DNA from 4 places in the Janthinobacterium sp. BCJ23 genome. Region 2 is predicted to be linked to each of the others. Evidence: predicted binding sites of a transcription regulator. Region 2 holds the regulator's gene; each other region holds the start of a gene.
The links. The regulator FNR, encoded in region 2, switches genes on or off when oxygen is low (the NO sensors DNR and NnrR bind a similar motif). The targets are predictions, from matches to a motif close to TTGATNNNNATCAA.

Region 1 (3,394 bases), on a different contig from region 2:
TGGATGACAACGGCAAACACATACGCGAACTGGAAAAGAAAGTCAGCGCCCTCAGCGACGCCCTGGCGCACCTGGGCAAGGGCACGACCTTGCAGGAATTGCTGCGCATCATACGTTTCCCCGGCTATACGACGCCGGCCGAATACACGTTCAACGTCGCCATCCTCGACACCATGCTGGTGCAGGCCAACGCGCTGGAAAAGCTGGGGCAGGATTTGCTGGCAGGGGCGAAGCAAGTGGCGGTAAAGCAGTGAGCAGGTAGTGACTTATTCCTGAACGCCTGAAAAATGTTCAGGGCAAGGCGCAGGGCCGCAGGCAGTACGAATGTACGCCCAGGCCCTGCAACGCCGCCATGGACGTTTTCTCAGGTGTTCAGTCCGCCAAATCGTTCGTAGAACCACGGCTCGACGTCCGGCGCCTGCGCATCCTCGCGCCGCAAGGTGGCTAGGATATGTTCCTCGGCCGCCGCATACGTGATACGGTACAGGTCGCGCGCCAGCACATACGCTTGCGTGCCGGGCCACGGTTCGGGCAGCAGTTCGACGGGCAGTTGCGGGTCGTGCAACTGCACGCGGCGGTAGGCGTGCGTCAGCAGCGAGCGGATGACGAACGCCTGCTCCGCGTCGAACACGGGTTCTTCCTGCAGCAGGGTCAGCAGCGGCTGGAAGCTGGCGATGAATTTTTCGTAGCCGGCCATCACTTCCGACAAGTCCCAGCAGTCGCCCACCATGTCGCGCAGGGGGCGCGTGCTCACGCCCGGCAATTCCGTGGTGTGGCAGACGTACAGCTTGCCCTGCACCTCGTTGCGCACGAGGATATCTTCGAGCGCTTCCGCATTGCTGGCGGGGTGGCCGAAGATGCCGGGAGAAATCAAACCATAGCCGGCCCACAATAATTCCTTGCGCAGCGCTCCCCGCTCGGCCGCGCCGATGCTGCCGGCCGGTCCGATCACCAGGGTCCAGCTGCCATCCCAATGCACGACCAGCGGCGCATAGATGCGGCGGTAGGCGCGTTCGAAGCGGGCCAGCGCCTCCGGGCGTATCGTATAGGCGCTGCGGCGGCCGTCGCGCTGCGAGCTGAGCCAGCCTTCCTGCGCCAGGCGGAACACGCTGGTGCGCAATAGCCGGTCATTGACGCCGAAAGGCGCCAGCAGTTCGATCAGGCTGCCCAGCCAGATGGCACCGCCGCGCGGCACGATGGCGTCGCCAAAGATGGTCATCACCAGGGACTTCGAGCGCGGTGGGTCGCTTTCCAGGAAATCGGCTATCCATGCCGTGCAGCGGGTGTTCTTCATGTGGTTCCGGTCTGGCCGTGTTGCGGTCGAATCAATAAAAGCAGCAGTTTACTTGGCTGCGCGGGTAGCGCGGCAATAATTTGCCGGAAGCGCTGGTGGCGCTCCATAGTGTTTTCTCATAAGCAATATCATACGCACAAAAAAGCTGCACAAGATACGAAATTTTAAAATGATTCATATCAAGTGTATGCAAATCGTTTTTTGTATCGTATTATCTGTTCATCGCACCGCGTTGCTGCGCAAAATCAAAGACATGGGAGACACATCATGTACGCACAAATGGTTGAAACCGGCCTCAAGAACGTCCGTTCCCTCGACGACATGGGTCAAGAAGAGCGCGCTTTTCAGGCGCGCATCGACGAAGGCATCAAGATCGAGGCCAAGGACTGGATGCCGGATGCCTACCGCAAGACCCTGATCCGCCAGATTTCGCAGCACGCGCACTCGGAAATCGTCGGCCAATTGCCCGAAGGTAACTGGGTCACGCGCGCCCCGACCCTGAAACGCAAGTCCATCTTGCTGGCGAAGATCCAGGACGAAGCGGGCCATGGCCTGTACCTGTACAGCGCTGCGGAAACGTTAGGCGTGTCGCGCGACGACTTGCTGGCCGCCTTGCACTCGGGCAAAGCCAAATATTCGAGCATCTTCAACTATCCTACCCTGTCGTGGGCCGACATGGGCGCCATCGGCTGGCTCGTCGACGGCTCGGCCATCATCAACCAGATTCCCCTGTGCCGCTGCTCATACGGTCCATATGCGCGAGCCATGATTCGCGTCTGCAAGGAAGAATCGTTCCATGCGCGCCAGGGCTACGACATCATGATGTCGCTGTGCAAGGGCACGCCCGAGCAGAAAGCCATGGCGCAGGATGCGCTGAACCGCTGGTGGTGGCCATCCTTGATGATGTTCGGCCCGTCCGACGCCGCCTCCGTCAACAGCGCCCAGTCGGCGCAATGGCGCATCAAGCTGTTCTCGAACGACGAACTGCGCCAGCGCATGGTCGACCAGACCGTGCCGCAAATCGAATACCTGGGCTTGACCGTGCCCGATCCCGACCTGAAGTTCAATGCGGAAACGGGCCACTATGAATTCGGCGAGATCGACTGGTCCGAGTTCAACAATGTCCTGAAGGGCAATGGCCCATGCAACCGCGAACGCCTGCAAACGCGCGTCAAAGCGTATGAAGACGGCGCATGGTTCCGCGATGCCTTGGTCGCGTATGCAGACAAGCAAGCTGCTAACAAAGCGGCAGCGTAATTACATAAGACAGATAGGGGATAGCAACATGAGCAAAGAATGGCCATTGTGGGAAGTTTTCATCCGCAGCCAGCACGGCCTGGCGCACAAGCATGTGGGCAGCCTGCACGCTTCCGACGCCACCATGGCGGTCAACCATGCGCGCGACGTCTACACGCGCCGCAATGAAGGCGTGAGCATCTGGGTGGTGCGTGCGGCCGATATCGTCGCCAGCAGCCCCGGCGACAAGGGCGCCCTGTTCGAGCCGTCGAACAGCAAGGTGTACCGCCATCCCACCTTCTTCCCGATGCCGGAAGAAGTCAAGAACCTGTGATGGGAGCGCCTGCAATGGATGACAAGGTCAACTACCTCTTGCGCCTGGGCGACAACGCCCTGATCCTCAGCCAGCAGCTGTCGCAGCTGTGCGGCAAGGGGCCGGCGCTGGAAGAAGACATGGCGCTGACCAATGTGGCGCTGGACTTGCTGGGCCAGACGCGCTTGTGGTTCAGCTATGCGGCCGAACTGGAAAACGCGGGCCGCGACGAGGACGACATCGCCTTTTTGCGCGACGCCCACGACTTCAAGAACTGCCTGCTGGCCGAACAGCCGAACGGCAATTACGCCGACACCATGATGCGCCAGTTCTTCTTCGACAGCTGGCATTACTTCCAGCTGCTGGAACTGACGAAATCGGCGGATGCACGCATCGTCGAAGTGGCGCAAAAGTCGATCAAGGAAGTGACGTATCACTTGCGCCGCAGCGGCGACCTGATCGTGCGCCTCGGCGACGGTACGGCCGACAGCCACGCGAAAACGCAGGCCGCCGCCGACAAGCTGTGGATGTACACGGGCGAGATGTTCACG
Region 2 (3,394 bases):
ACAAGCAAGGCCCGTCCGTGCGCAAGGCGTTCAAGAAGACGGCCAAGCACCTGGTGTGGGGCGCCATCGCCCTGTGGACGGGCTTTACCTTTGTCGGCTACTTCACGCCGATCAAGGAACTGGCGCGCGAGGTGACCACCCTGAATTTCGGTCCCTGGGAATGGTTCTGGGTCTTGTTCTACAGCCTGGCAACCTACGGCAACGCGGGCTGGCTGCGCGAGCAGGTGTGCAAATACATGTGTCCCTATGCGCGCTTCCAGAGCGCCATGTTCGACCAGGACACCCTGATCATCACCTACGATGCCAAGCGCGGCGAACCACGCGGCGCCATGAGCAAGAAGGCCGGCCACAACGACAAGCTGGGCGATTGCATCGACTGCACCCTGTGCGTGCAGGTGTGTCCGACCGGCATCGATATCCGCAACGGCCTGCAGTATGAATGCATCGGCTGCGCCGCCTGCGTCGATGCCTGCAACAGCGTGATGGACAAGGTCGAGCGGCCGCGTGGCCTGATACGCTACAGCACCGACCATGCGATGGAAAACAACTTCAATTCGAAGCAGATACGCCAGCGCGCCATGCGCCCGCGCGTCTTGATCTACACTTCCATCCTGGCCCTGATCATCATCGCCGTATGTACCTCGCTGGCCCTGCGCACGCCCCTGAAAATGGACGTGATCCGCGACCGCGGTTCGATGGGACGCGAAGTGGAAGACGGCATGATCGAAAACGTCTACCGCCTGCAGATCATGAACACGTCCGAGCAAAGCCAGCATTTCAAGATCAGCGCTTCCGGCTTGCCGGGCCTGACCTTGCTGACGCGCGAAGAAGTGACCTTGCAGCCGACGGAAACGCTGGGCTGGCCGATCCGCCTGCGCGTGCCGCACGGCGTGGGCGAGAAGGGCTCGAACAAGATTGCGATCGAATTGCAATCGCTGGACGACCCGTCGCTGCATGTGCGTGAAAGCGCGGTCTTCATCGTGCCGCGTTAATGCAGGAAGGCCGGTCCCCGCATGGGGGCTGGCCGTTTACACAGGAGAAATACCATGTCCGACAGTCTGAAACTGCAGCCTCCCGTTGCACCGTGGTACAAGCATCGCTGGCCATGGCTGCTGATGATCGGTCCCGGCCTGTCCGTGGTCGTCGGCAGCTTCATGGGCTATATCGCGTTTACGCAGCCCGACGCGCTGGTGGTGGGCGATTATTACAAGCAGGGCAAGGCGATCAACCAGGATTTGAAGCGCGACACGATCGCCAGCGACCTGGCCATGGATACGAGCCTGGCGTACGACGTGGCGTCAGCGCGCCTGACCGGTTCCGTGCACAGCTTCGGCAAGGCCTATCAGGGGCCGTTGCAGCTGCACCTGGCGCATGCGACTTTGCCGGAAAAGGATATCAAGCTGCTGGTGCAGCCCGATGCGGCCGGCAATTTCTCGGTCGCGCTGCCGATGCTCGAGCGCAGCCGCTGGCAGGTGCTGGTGGAAAACGACAAGCGCGAGTGGCGCCTGTCCGGCATCTGGACCTGGCCCGTGCAGCGCAGCATCGCGCTGCATGCGGATGAAGAGCTATAAGCCTTACTTGCAGACGTCGGTACCGGCTGTAATGGCTTTCAGCTTGGCAGGCTGCAGGATCTCGATCTCGCGGTTCGAGACGCGCAGCCAGCCTTCCTTCTTGAATTTCGACAATAAACGGCTGACGCTCTCGATGGTCAGGCCCAGGTAGTTGCCGATTTCCTCGCGCGACATGCGCAGCTGGAATTTGCTGCTCGAATAGCCGCGCGCCTCATAGCGCGACGCCAGGTTGACGATGAAGGCGGCAAAACGCTGCGTCGCCTGCATATTGCCCAGCAACAGCATCACGCTTTGCTCGCGCGTGATTTCCTGGCTCATCATGCGGTGGAAATGCCGCAGCAGGGTCGGCATATTGCCCAGCAATTGTTCCAGGCTGGAAAACGGGATTTCACACACTTCGCTGTCTTCCAGCGCCACCGCATTACAGTGGTGGCGGTCGGCGCTGATGGCGTCCATGCCCAGCAGTTCGCCGGCCATCTGGAAACCCGTCACCTGCTCTTCGCCGCCCGGATTGATCTGGTACGTCTTGAAGTGTCCCAGGCGGATCGCGTACAGGTTCTGGAACGAGTCGCCGATGCGGAACAGCGAGGCGCCGCGCACGATCTTGCGGCGGCGGCCGATGATCTGGTCCAGCCTGTCCATGTCGCCCATATCGAGGCCCATCGGCAGGCACAATTGATGCATGCTGCAGGTCGAGCATCGCGCACGCAACGCTTCCACGGTCACTGTGGGCAAGGTTGGAGTGAGTAGCGCTTCAGTCATGTCGGTACCTTTTAGAAAATGCAACAACAAGTTTACTGCATACAGGGTTGCCGTGTGCCAATTTCACGGCAATTTCGGCGAATAAACGACGTTCCGACTTTAATTATATGGCAACATCGTCAAAAGCCCATGCGGGGAGGGCCATTTGCGCGGCGCCGCTTGCCAACTTGATGTATTGATAGGAAAATTCCTAACAGCATTATCTGCCGCCTGTGCCGCCCGGTACTGAAAAGGAAATCATGAAGCCTCTCGGCATCAAAGCAAAAGTCGCGCTGGCCACCAGCCTGACCTCGATCGCCATGATCGCGCTGGTCACCATGATCCAGGTGCAGCATATGCGCGACGACTTCACGCGAGTACTGCTGAGCCAGCAGTCGTCCCTGATCAGCCGCACCGCTGCCGAGCTCGACGACAAGCTGGGCATGCTGCTGCAGATCGTCACCCTGACGGCCAGGCAGCAGCCGCCGGAACTGATGGCCCAGCCGGCCCAATTGCGCGAATACTATTCGCGCCGCTCGATGCTGGTGCTGTTCGACGACGTGCTGGTGCTCGATGCACATGGCGCCGTCGTGGCCGACATGCCGGAAGTGGCGGGGCGCGCCGGCATCAACGTTGCCGAGCGCGAGTATTTCCAGACCGTGCTGCGCACGCGCCAGCCCATGATCACCGAGCCGATGCTCGGCAAGTCGAGCGGCATGCCCATCGTGCAGATGGTGGCGCCCGTGCTGGCCGCCGATGGCCAGGTGGCCGGCGTGGTGATCGGCGTGCTGCGCCTGTACAAGGACAACCTGCTGGGGCGTCTGCGCTCGGAAAAGATCGGCAAGAGCGGCTATTACTTCATCCTCACGCGCGGCGCCGTGCCGCGCTACGTGCTGCACCCCGATACCAGCCGTTTGCTGCAGCCGCGCCAGCCGAGCGCCAACCTGACGACCACCCAGCTGCTGAAGGAAGATGGCGAAGGCAGCATGGTCAGCACCAACAGCCGCGGCATCACGGCCGTCAACAGCTTCAAGCGTTTGAAATCGGTGAACTGGCTGCTGGCTACCTCGCTGCCCGTCGCG
Region 3 (3,394 bases), on a different contig from region 2:
GCGGTCTTCGCGCGCGAAGCGGTAGGTCGTGCCTTCGGCCGGCGTCGCCTCCAGGTTGTACATATGGCCCGTCTCTTCCTGGAATTGCACCATGCGGGCGCGCACGTGGTCGAGCAGGCGCACGGCCAGCGCATGGCCTTCCGGCACCGTGATGTCGTAAGCGTCGCCGCTGAAATTGCGGATCATCTCGTTGATGCCGTTCACGCCCAGGGTGGAAAAGTGATTGCGCAAGGTGCCCAGGTAGCGTTTCGTGTACGGGAACAGGCCTTGCTGCATCAGTTCCTCGATGGTGCGGCGCTTGATTTCCAGGCTGGTCTTGCCCAGTTCCAGCAGGCGGTCCAGGTCCGCCATCAGCGCTGGCTCGTCGCCGCGCCACAAGTGGCCCAGGCGCGCGCAGTTGATGGTGACCACGCCCAGGGAACCCGTCTGCTCGGCGGAACCAAACAGGCCATTGCCCCGTTTGAGCAGTTCGCGCAAGTCCAGCTGCAAGCGGCAGCACATGGAACGTATCATGTTCGGCTTGAGTTCCGAATTGATGAAATTCTGGAAGTAGGGCAGGCCATAGCGGGCCGTCATCTCGAACAGGCGCTCCGCGTTGTTGCTATGCCAGTCGAAATCCTCGGTGATGTTGTAGGTGGGGATGGGGAAGGTGAAGACCCGGCCCTTGGCGTCGCCCGCCATCATGATTTCGATATAGGCGCGGTTGATCATGTCCATTTCCGTCTGCAGCTCGCCATAGCTGAAGTCCATTTCCTGGCCGGCGATGACGGGAATCTGCTCGCGCAAATCGTCCGGGCAGACCCAGTCGAAGGTGAGGTTGGTGAACGGCGTCTGCGTGCCCCAGCGCGATGGCACGTTGAGGTTGAAGATCAGTTCCTGCATGTACTGGCGCACGTCTTCGTAGCACAGGCTGTCCTTGCGGATGTAGGGCGCCATGTAGGTGTCGAAGGAGCTGAACGCCTGCGCGCCGGCCCACTCGTTTTGCAGGGTGCCGAGGAAGTTGACGATCTGGCCAATGGCGCTCGACATGTGTTTCGGCGGGCCCGATTCGATCTTGCCCGGCACGCCATTCAAGCCTTCGTGCAGCAGGGTGCGCAGCGACCAGCCGGCGCAATAGCCGGCCAGCATGTCGAGGTCGTGGATGTGCAGCGCCGCTTCGCGGTGCGCCGCGCCCACTTCCGGCGGATACACCTGGTCGAGCCAGTAGTTGGCGATGACCTTGCCCGACACGTTGAGTATCAGGCCGCCCAGCGAGTAGCCCTGGTTGGCGTTGGCGTTGACACGCCAGTCGCGCCGGTCCAGGTATTCATTGATGGACGCGGCGACGTCGACCTGGCCGCGTGTGGGGGAAACTGCATTTGTCGTCATGAAACCTCCAATAAACACAACATGCGGTGTTTTTATGGAGATTAATCACTAAATATAGTGGCGTCAAAGGGCGCGTGCAGTTGCGTGACGAATCCTTGATGCAGGTGAAGAAAGCGCGTCAGCGGCTTTTTTTTGCGCGGCCCAGGCGCGGGATGAAGCAGCTCAGGCCAAAGTACATGGCGCCGCAGACGGCGATGCTGGCGACGGAGGCGGGCAGCACGTGCGCCCAGATTTCCCGTGCCGAGAAGGTGCTCCAGCTGGCCACGCGCGCGTCGAACGTGACGTAGTTCGCCAGCAGCCAGTAGACGGCCAGCAGGCCCGTGCAGATGCCGGCCTGGCGCAGCACGGGCATGGCGCGGCGGGCGAAGACGGCTTGCAGGAACAGCAGCAGCACGCCGGCCCAGACGCCCAGCGCCTCGGGCGAGAGCACGGAGAGCGTTTCTTCGACATAGCCGTCGGCGGGCGAAGCCCACTGTATTTGCAGCACGGTGAGGAATAGGGTGAGCAGGAATAGCAGCAGCGGTTTGTGGGGCATGGCGGGGAATCGGTGAGGGAGAAAAGTGGGGCATTTTACAGCCAGGTCAAGCAAGTTGAACGCGCGCCAGCCATGCATGCATTCCTTCACCTGCGTCAAGGACTGGGCGGTATGGGCGGGGCTATAGTCTGCACCCTGAGCCGATACAGGACTGTGAACACCATGATGCTTGAATCAACCACCGCCACCCGCGTGGCCGGACCGCTGGAACTGGTCTGCCCCGCCGGCAGCCTGCCTGCCTTGAAAGCGGCCATCGACAATGGCGCCGATACCGTCTACCTGGGTTTTCGCGACGCCACCAATGCGCGCAATTTCGCCGGCCTCAATTTCGACGAGAAGGCCATCGCCGAGGGCGTGCGCTACGCCCACCAATATGGACGCAAGGTGCTGCTGGCGCTGAACACCTATCCGCAGCCGCACAACTGGGCCGTCTGGCGCAGCGCCATCGACCGCGCCGCGCAGGCCGGTATCGACGCCATGATCGTGGCCGATCCGGGCCTGATGGCGTATGCAAGCGAGCACCACCCGCAGCTGCGTTTGCACCTGTCCGTGCAAGGTTCGGCCACCAACTACGAAGCGATCAATTTTTACCATGAGCACTTCGGCATCGCCCGCGCCGTGCTGCCGCGCGTGCTGTCGATGGCGCAGGTCGAGCAACTGATCGCCAAGACGGAAGTCGAGATCGAGGTCTTCGGCTTCGGCAGCCTGTGCGTGATGGTCGAAGGGCGCTGCGCGCTGTCGTCGTATGCGACGGGCGAGGCGCCGAACACCCACGGCGTGTGCTCGCCGGCGAAATCCGTGCGCTGGCTGGAAACACCGAACGGCCTCGAATCGCGCCTGAACGGCGTGCTGATCGACCGCTATGCCCCAGGCGAAAACGCCAGCTATCCGACCCTGTGCAAGGGACGTTTCGAAGTCAACGACGAAGAGTATTACGCGATCGAGGAGCCGGCCAGCCTGAACACGCTGGCGCTGCTGCCGCAGCTGATCGCCATGGGCGTGCGCGCCGTGAAGATCGAAGGACGCCAGCGCAGCCCCGCCTACGTGGCGCAGGTGACGCGCGTGTGGCGCGAAGCGATCGACGCCTGCCGCGAAGGCAATGCGCGCTACGCCGTCAAGCCGGCCTGGATGGCGTCCATGGACAAGCTGGCCGAGGGCCAGCAGCACACCTTGGGTGCCTACCATAGATCTTGGAAATAAAGGATGAACATGCTGAAGCTTTCTTTGGGCCCTTTGCTCTACTACTGGCCGCGCGCCACCGTTTTCGAGTTTTACCAGCAGATCGCCACCACGGCCGCCGATATCGTGTACCTGGGCGAAACCGTCTGCTCGCGCCGGCACGAGGTGCGCCTGGCCGACTGGCTCGATATCGCCGACATGCTGGCCGCCGCCGGCAAGGAAGTGGTGTTGTCGACGCAGGCGCTGATCGAGGCGGGTGCTGAACTGGCGACCCTGCGCCGCATCACGGGCAATGGCCGCTACGGCGTCGAG
Region 4 (3,394 bases), on a different contig from region 2:
TCAACTCTTCCAGCGAGATGCGGGCCGAGCCCACTTCCAGGGTCAGGGTGACGGGAATCTTGCGCATCATTTGCGGAATGTCGCGGCGCGCGCGGGTGCTGGCCACGTCGGAGACGTCGCCCTGGTCGATGATCATGTCATCGCCCAGGTCTTCCAGCAGGGTTTCGCTCTGGTTGGTATCGGTGATATTCATATTATTCGACATCTTCAAATGAGGTTAAACAGAGCTTGCCCTTGTGTTCGGAAACAGCCGCTGTAAATAAACGGGAGTCGTCAAGCATGACGTCGGTACGGCTCAGGCTGACTGGAATCACGTCGCCCACGCGCAGGTCGAACAAGGCGCCCAGCTGCACCTGCTTGCTGACGAGCCGGCCTTCCAGGGTCACTTGCAGGCGCGAAGCGAGCGGGCGTACGCTGCCGCGCAAGGCTTTCTTCGCTTGCGCGCGCTCGGGCAGCAGGCCGCGCAGCACGTCGGCCATCAGGCGCTTGTCCAGCGAGAACCAGAACTGGCCGCTCTGACCCGCCTCGACGTCGCTGAGCGCCACGGTGACGATCCAGCTGCCGCGTGCCGGATGCACGCCGGACTGCACAGCGACCTCGGCAGTGGTGTCGATGTCGCTGCTCTTGCCCAGGGTTTGCAGGTTCTTGTGGATGCGGGTGAACAAACTGTGGACCAACTGTTGTCCCAGCACCACAGCGAGGCGCTCTTCCGTTGCCGTCACGCGCACTTGCGCCGGATCGGGCAGCGCGCCCTTGGCGCCGGCACTACCGTAGCGATAGTTCAGCACGCTCAACAGTATCTGCCGTTCGAGCGCAAAGCCCGGCTGGCCGGCCGGCGTGGAAAAACTCAGCCAGCGGTTCACGCTGTCTTCGTTCTCCACGCGCGACAAGGTCACGGCGTCGATCTGGAAATTGCCCCAGTAGCGACGGCTCATCGGCTGGCGCAGGGCCACGGCCAGGTCGTCGCGCAGCTGTGCGCCGAATACATGCAGCAAATGGACAGGACGTCCAAGCAGACAGGAATCGAGGACTTGATGGCGCACAGTTTGATCTGTCTTGGTAATGATTGTCATGTAGTGGTCATGTCGGTATTGCGGTGGCAGAACAAATTATACGGATCGCCCGAAATTAAATACAGCATCATCTTGGCCTTGCCGACAGGTCTGCAAGCAAACGATTGCGCATCGTATCGCATGCTCGATGGCTACGGTGCTGAACAATACATGAAAAAGCCAAATATTGCCATGTATCAATATTCCTTGAGGCAATCCTCTCTTTACTTTATAGTTGCCCCGAGGTAAGCTTATAGCGAGAAAATAGTGATTTGCAGTGCGCCATTCCGCTTACCTGATTCCGGTTTTTATGGCAGTTTTCAGCTCCTCTTATTGCCACCAGAAGAAACTTTTATCAGATAATCATTAGTTGTCATGGCCATGTAAATCATGTCGGCGCAGGTCTGCCGGGTTTGTTTGAATCTGCTGAGCGGATGGTGTGGCAACTGATAAAACTGATGGGCCCAATTGAAATCGGGCCGGGCAAGATGGCATTCGATGTAATGCCTGCCGGAATGGCAAACCAGTAATTTCTGATTGATACGTCACCGCATATTGAAAGTAGAGGGCAAGATGAGCAACGAACTCGCAGGTCTGATCAAGGCCGATCTGGCAGCACTGAGCAATGACGCGCGCGCCCTGGGCGCCAGCATCGCTCCCGCCGCCCAGTTCGGCGCACCGGAACAATCCGGCTTCTCGTTTGCGCAAAGCATGAAAGACGCCATCGGCAAGGTCAACGGCGACGACCGCCTGGCCGCGCAGAAAATGAGCGACGTCGACAGCGGCAAGAGCGACGACATGGTCGGCGCCATGCTGGCCAGCCAGGAAGCGAGCCTGTCCTTCTCCATGTTGATGCAAGTGCGCAACAAGGTCATGGGCGCTGTCGACGAACTCATCAAACTGCCTCTGTAATCTTCACGTCCTGATCCACGCCCAGCCTCCCAGCGAAAGTTACCCCAAGTGATTACCACCATGAAGTCCGCATTTGCGCGCTGGCGCCCTGGCGCCCAGCCCGCCATCCCGCCCGCCCTGCTGAAAAACCTGGTTCCCATCGTCGTGCTGGCCATCGGCATCACCGCCATGGTGACCATGTACGCGTGGCGCGACCAGGCCAACTACAAGCCGGTGTTTGGCGCGCGCGAAAAAGTGGCCGTGACGGACATGATGGCCACCCTGGACGCCGAGCACATCCCCTACCGCCTGCATCCGGACAGCGGCCAGGTGCTGGTGCCCGACGCCATGCTGGGCAAGGTGCGCATGCTGCTCGCCTCGAAAGGTGTGACGGCGCAGCTGCCGGCCGGCCTGGAGCTGATGGACAAGAATGACCCGCTGGGCGTGTCGCAGTTCGTGCAGGACGTGCGCTTCCGCCGCGGCCTGGAAGGCGAGCTGGCGCAAAGCATCATGACGATGGACGCGATCGCTTCGGCGCGCGTCCATCTATCGATCGCCAAGTCGACATCGTTCGTCGCCAGCGATGGCGACAAATCGTCGGCCTCCGTCGTCGTGGCGCTGAAACCGGGCCGCACCCTGGCGCCGGAACAGATCGCCGCCGTCATCAACATGGTGGCCGGCAGCGTCGCCAGCCTGGCGCCTACGCGCGTGAGCCTGGTCGACCAGGGCGGCAACCTGCTGTCCTCGCACGTCGACCTGACGGACGGCTTCGACGCTTCGGCCGCCGGCAATGAAGGCGCGAAACGCTTCCAGGATGAGATCCGCCGCAACGTCACGGGCTTGCTGGGTCCCGTCATCGGCGAAGACAACTTCAAGCTCAGCGTGACGGCCGCCGTGAACAACGACCGCGTCGATGAAACGCTGGAAAAATACGGCGAAGCCCCGAAAGTGACGAGCGAGGCGATGCGTGAAGAGCAGGAACGCAACCGCACCGTGGCCGGCATTCCCGGCAGCCTGTCGAACCGTCCGCCAGCGGCCGCCGTGCCGGCACCGGCCGACGCCGCCGGCGCCGCACCGGCCGATGGCGCACCGAAGCCGTCCGACGATGGCACGGCCCGCAAGAACGCCACCACGCGCCAGTACGCGTATGACCGCAGCATCACGCAGATCAAGCGCAGCCGTGGCCGCCTGGAAAAACTCAGCGTCGCCGTCGTCCTCAACAGCGCCGCCGCACCGAATCCGAAAACAGGCTGGACCCCTGCAGAACTGGGCAATATCGAAAAAATGCTGACCAGCGGCCTGGGCATCAACGCCCAGCGCGGTGACAGCCTGAGCCTGACGGCGCTGGCCTTCCCTGCCAAGCCGCCCGTGGCGCAATGGTGGGAAGAGCGCGACACCGTCGTCGATTTCAGCAGCTGGCTGCTGTACGCGCTGGGCGCCGTGCTCGGCTA

Region 1: paaA (1,2-phenylacetyl-CoA epoxidase subunit PaaA) is a predicted target of FNR. The motif match lies at 1,464-1,477, and genes of this name have one in related genera.
Region 3: ubiU (ubiquinone anaerobic biosynthesis protein UbiU) is a predicted target of FNR. The motif match lies at 1,989-2,002, and genes of this name have one in related genera.
Region 4: AC54AG_RS16840 (FliM/FliN family flagellar motor switch protein) is a predicted target of FNR. The motif match lies at 1,240-1,253, and genes of this name have one in related genera.

What each region holds. Positions count from the first base shown of each region.
Region 1 is NZ_JCAQAW010000001.1:965,522-968,915, reverse strand. It holds gene AC54AG_RS04350 (hypothetical protein) at 1-254, shown strand, start outside; gene paaX (phenylacetic acid degradation operon negative regulatory protein PaaX) at 365-1,294, opposite strand; gene paaA (1,2-phenylacetyl-CoA epoxidase subunit PaaA) at 1,562-2,551, shown strand; gene paaB (1,2-phenylacetyl-CoA epoxidase subunit PaaB) at 2,580-2,864, shown strand; gene paaC (1,2-phenylacetyl-CoA epoxidase subunit PaaC) at 2,879-3,394, shown strand, end outside.
Region 2 is NZ_JCAQAW010000005.1:374,211-377,604, reverse strand. It holds gene ccoG (cytochrome c oxidase accessory protein CcoG) at 1-992, shown strand, start outside; gene AC54AG_RS18645 (FixH family protein) at 1,047-1,571, shown strand; gene fnr (fumarate/nitrate reduction transcriptional regulator Fnr) at 1,575-2,333, opposite strand; gene AC54AG_RS18635 (response regulator) at 2,573-3,394, shown strand, end outside.
Region 3 is NZ_JCAQAW010000004.1:257,373-260,766, forward strand. It holds gene AC54AG_RS15370 (ribonucleoside triphosphate reductase) at 1-1,368, opposite strand, end outside; gene AC54AG_RS15375 (hypothetical protein) at 1,487-1,903, opposite strand; gene ubiU (ubiquinone anaerobic biosynthesis protein UbiU) at 2,066-3,103, shown strand; gene ubiV (ubiquinone anaerobic biosynthesis protein UbiV) at 3,113-3,394, shown strand, end outside.
Region 4 is NZ_JCAQAW010000004.1:565,651-569,044, reverse strand. It holds gene AC54AG_RS16845 (FliM/FliN family flagellar motor switch protein) at 1-193, opposite strand, end outside; gene AC54AG_RS16840 (FliM/FliN family flagellar motor switch protein) at 195-1,073, opposite strand; gene fliE (flagellar hook-basal body complex protein FliE) at 1,626-1,964, shown strand; gene fliF (flagellar basal-body MS-ring/collar protein FliF) at 2,025-3,394, shown strand, end outside.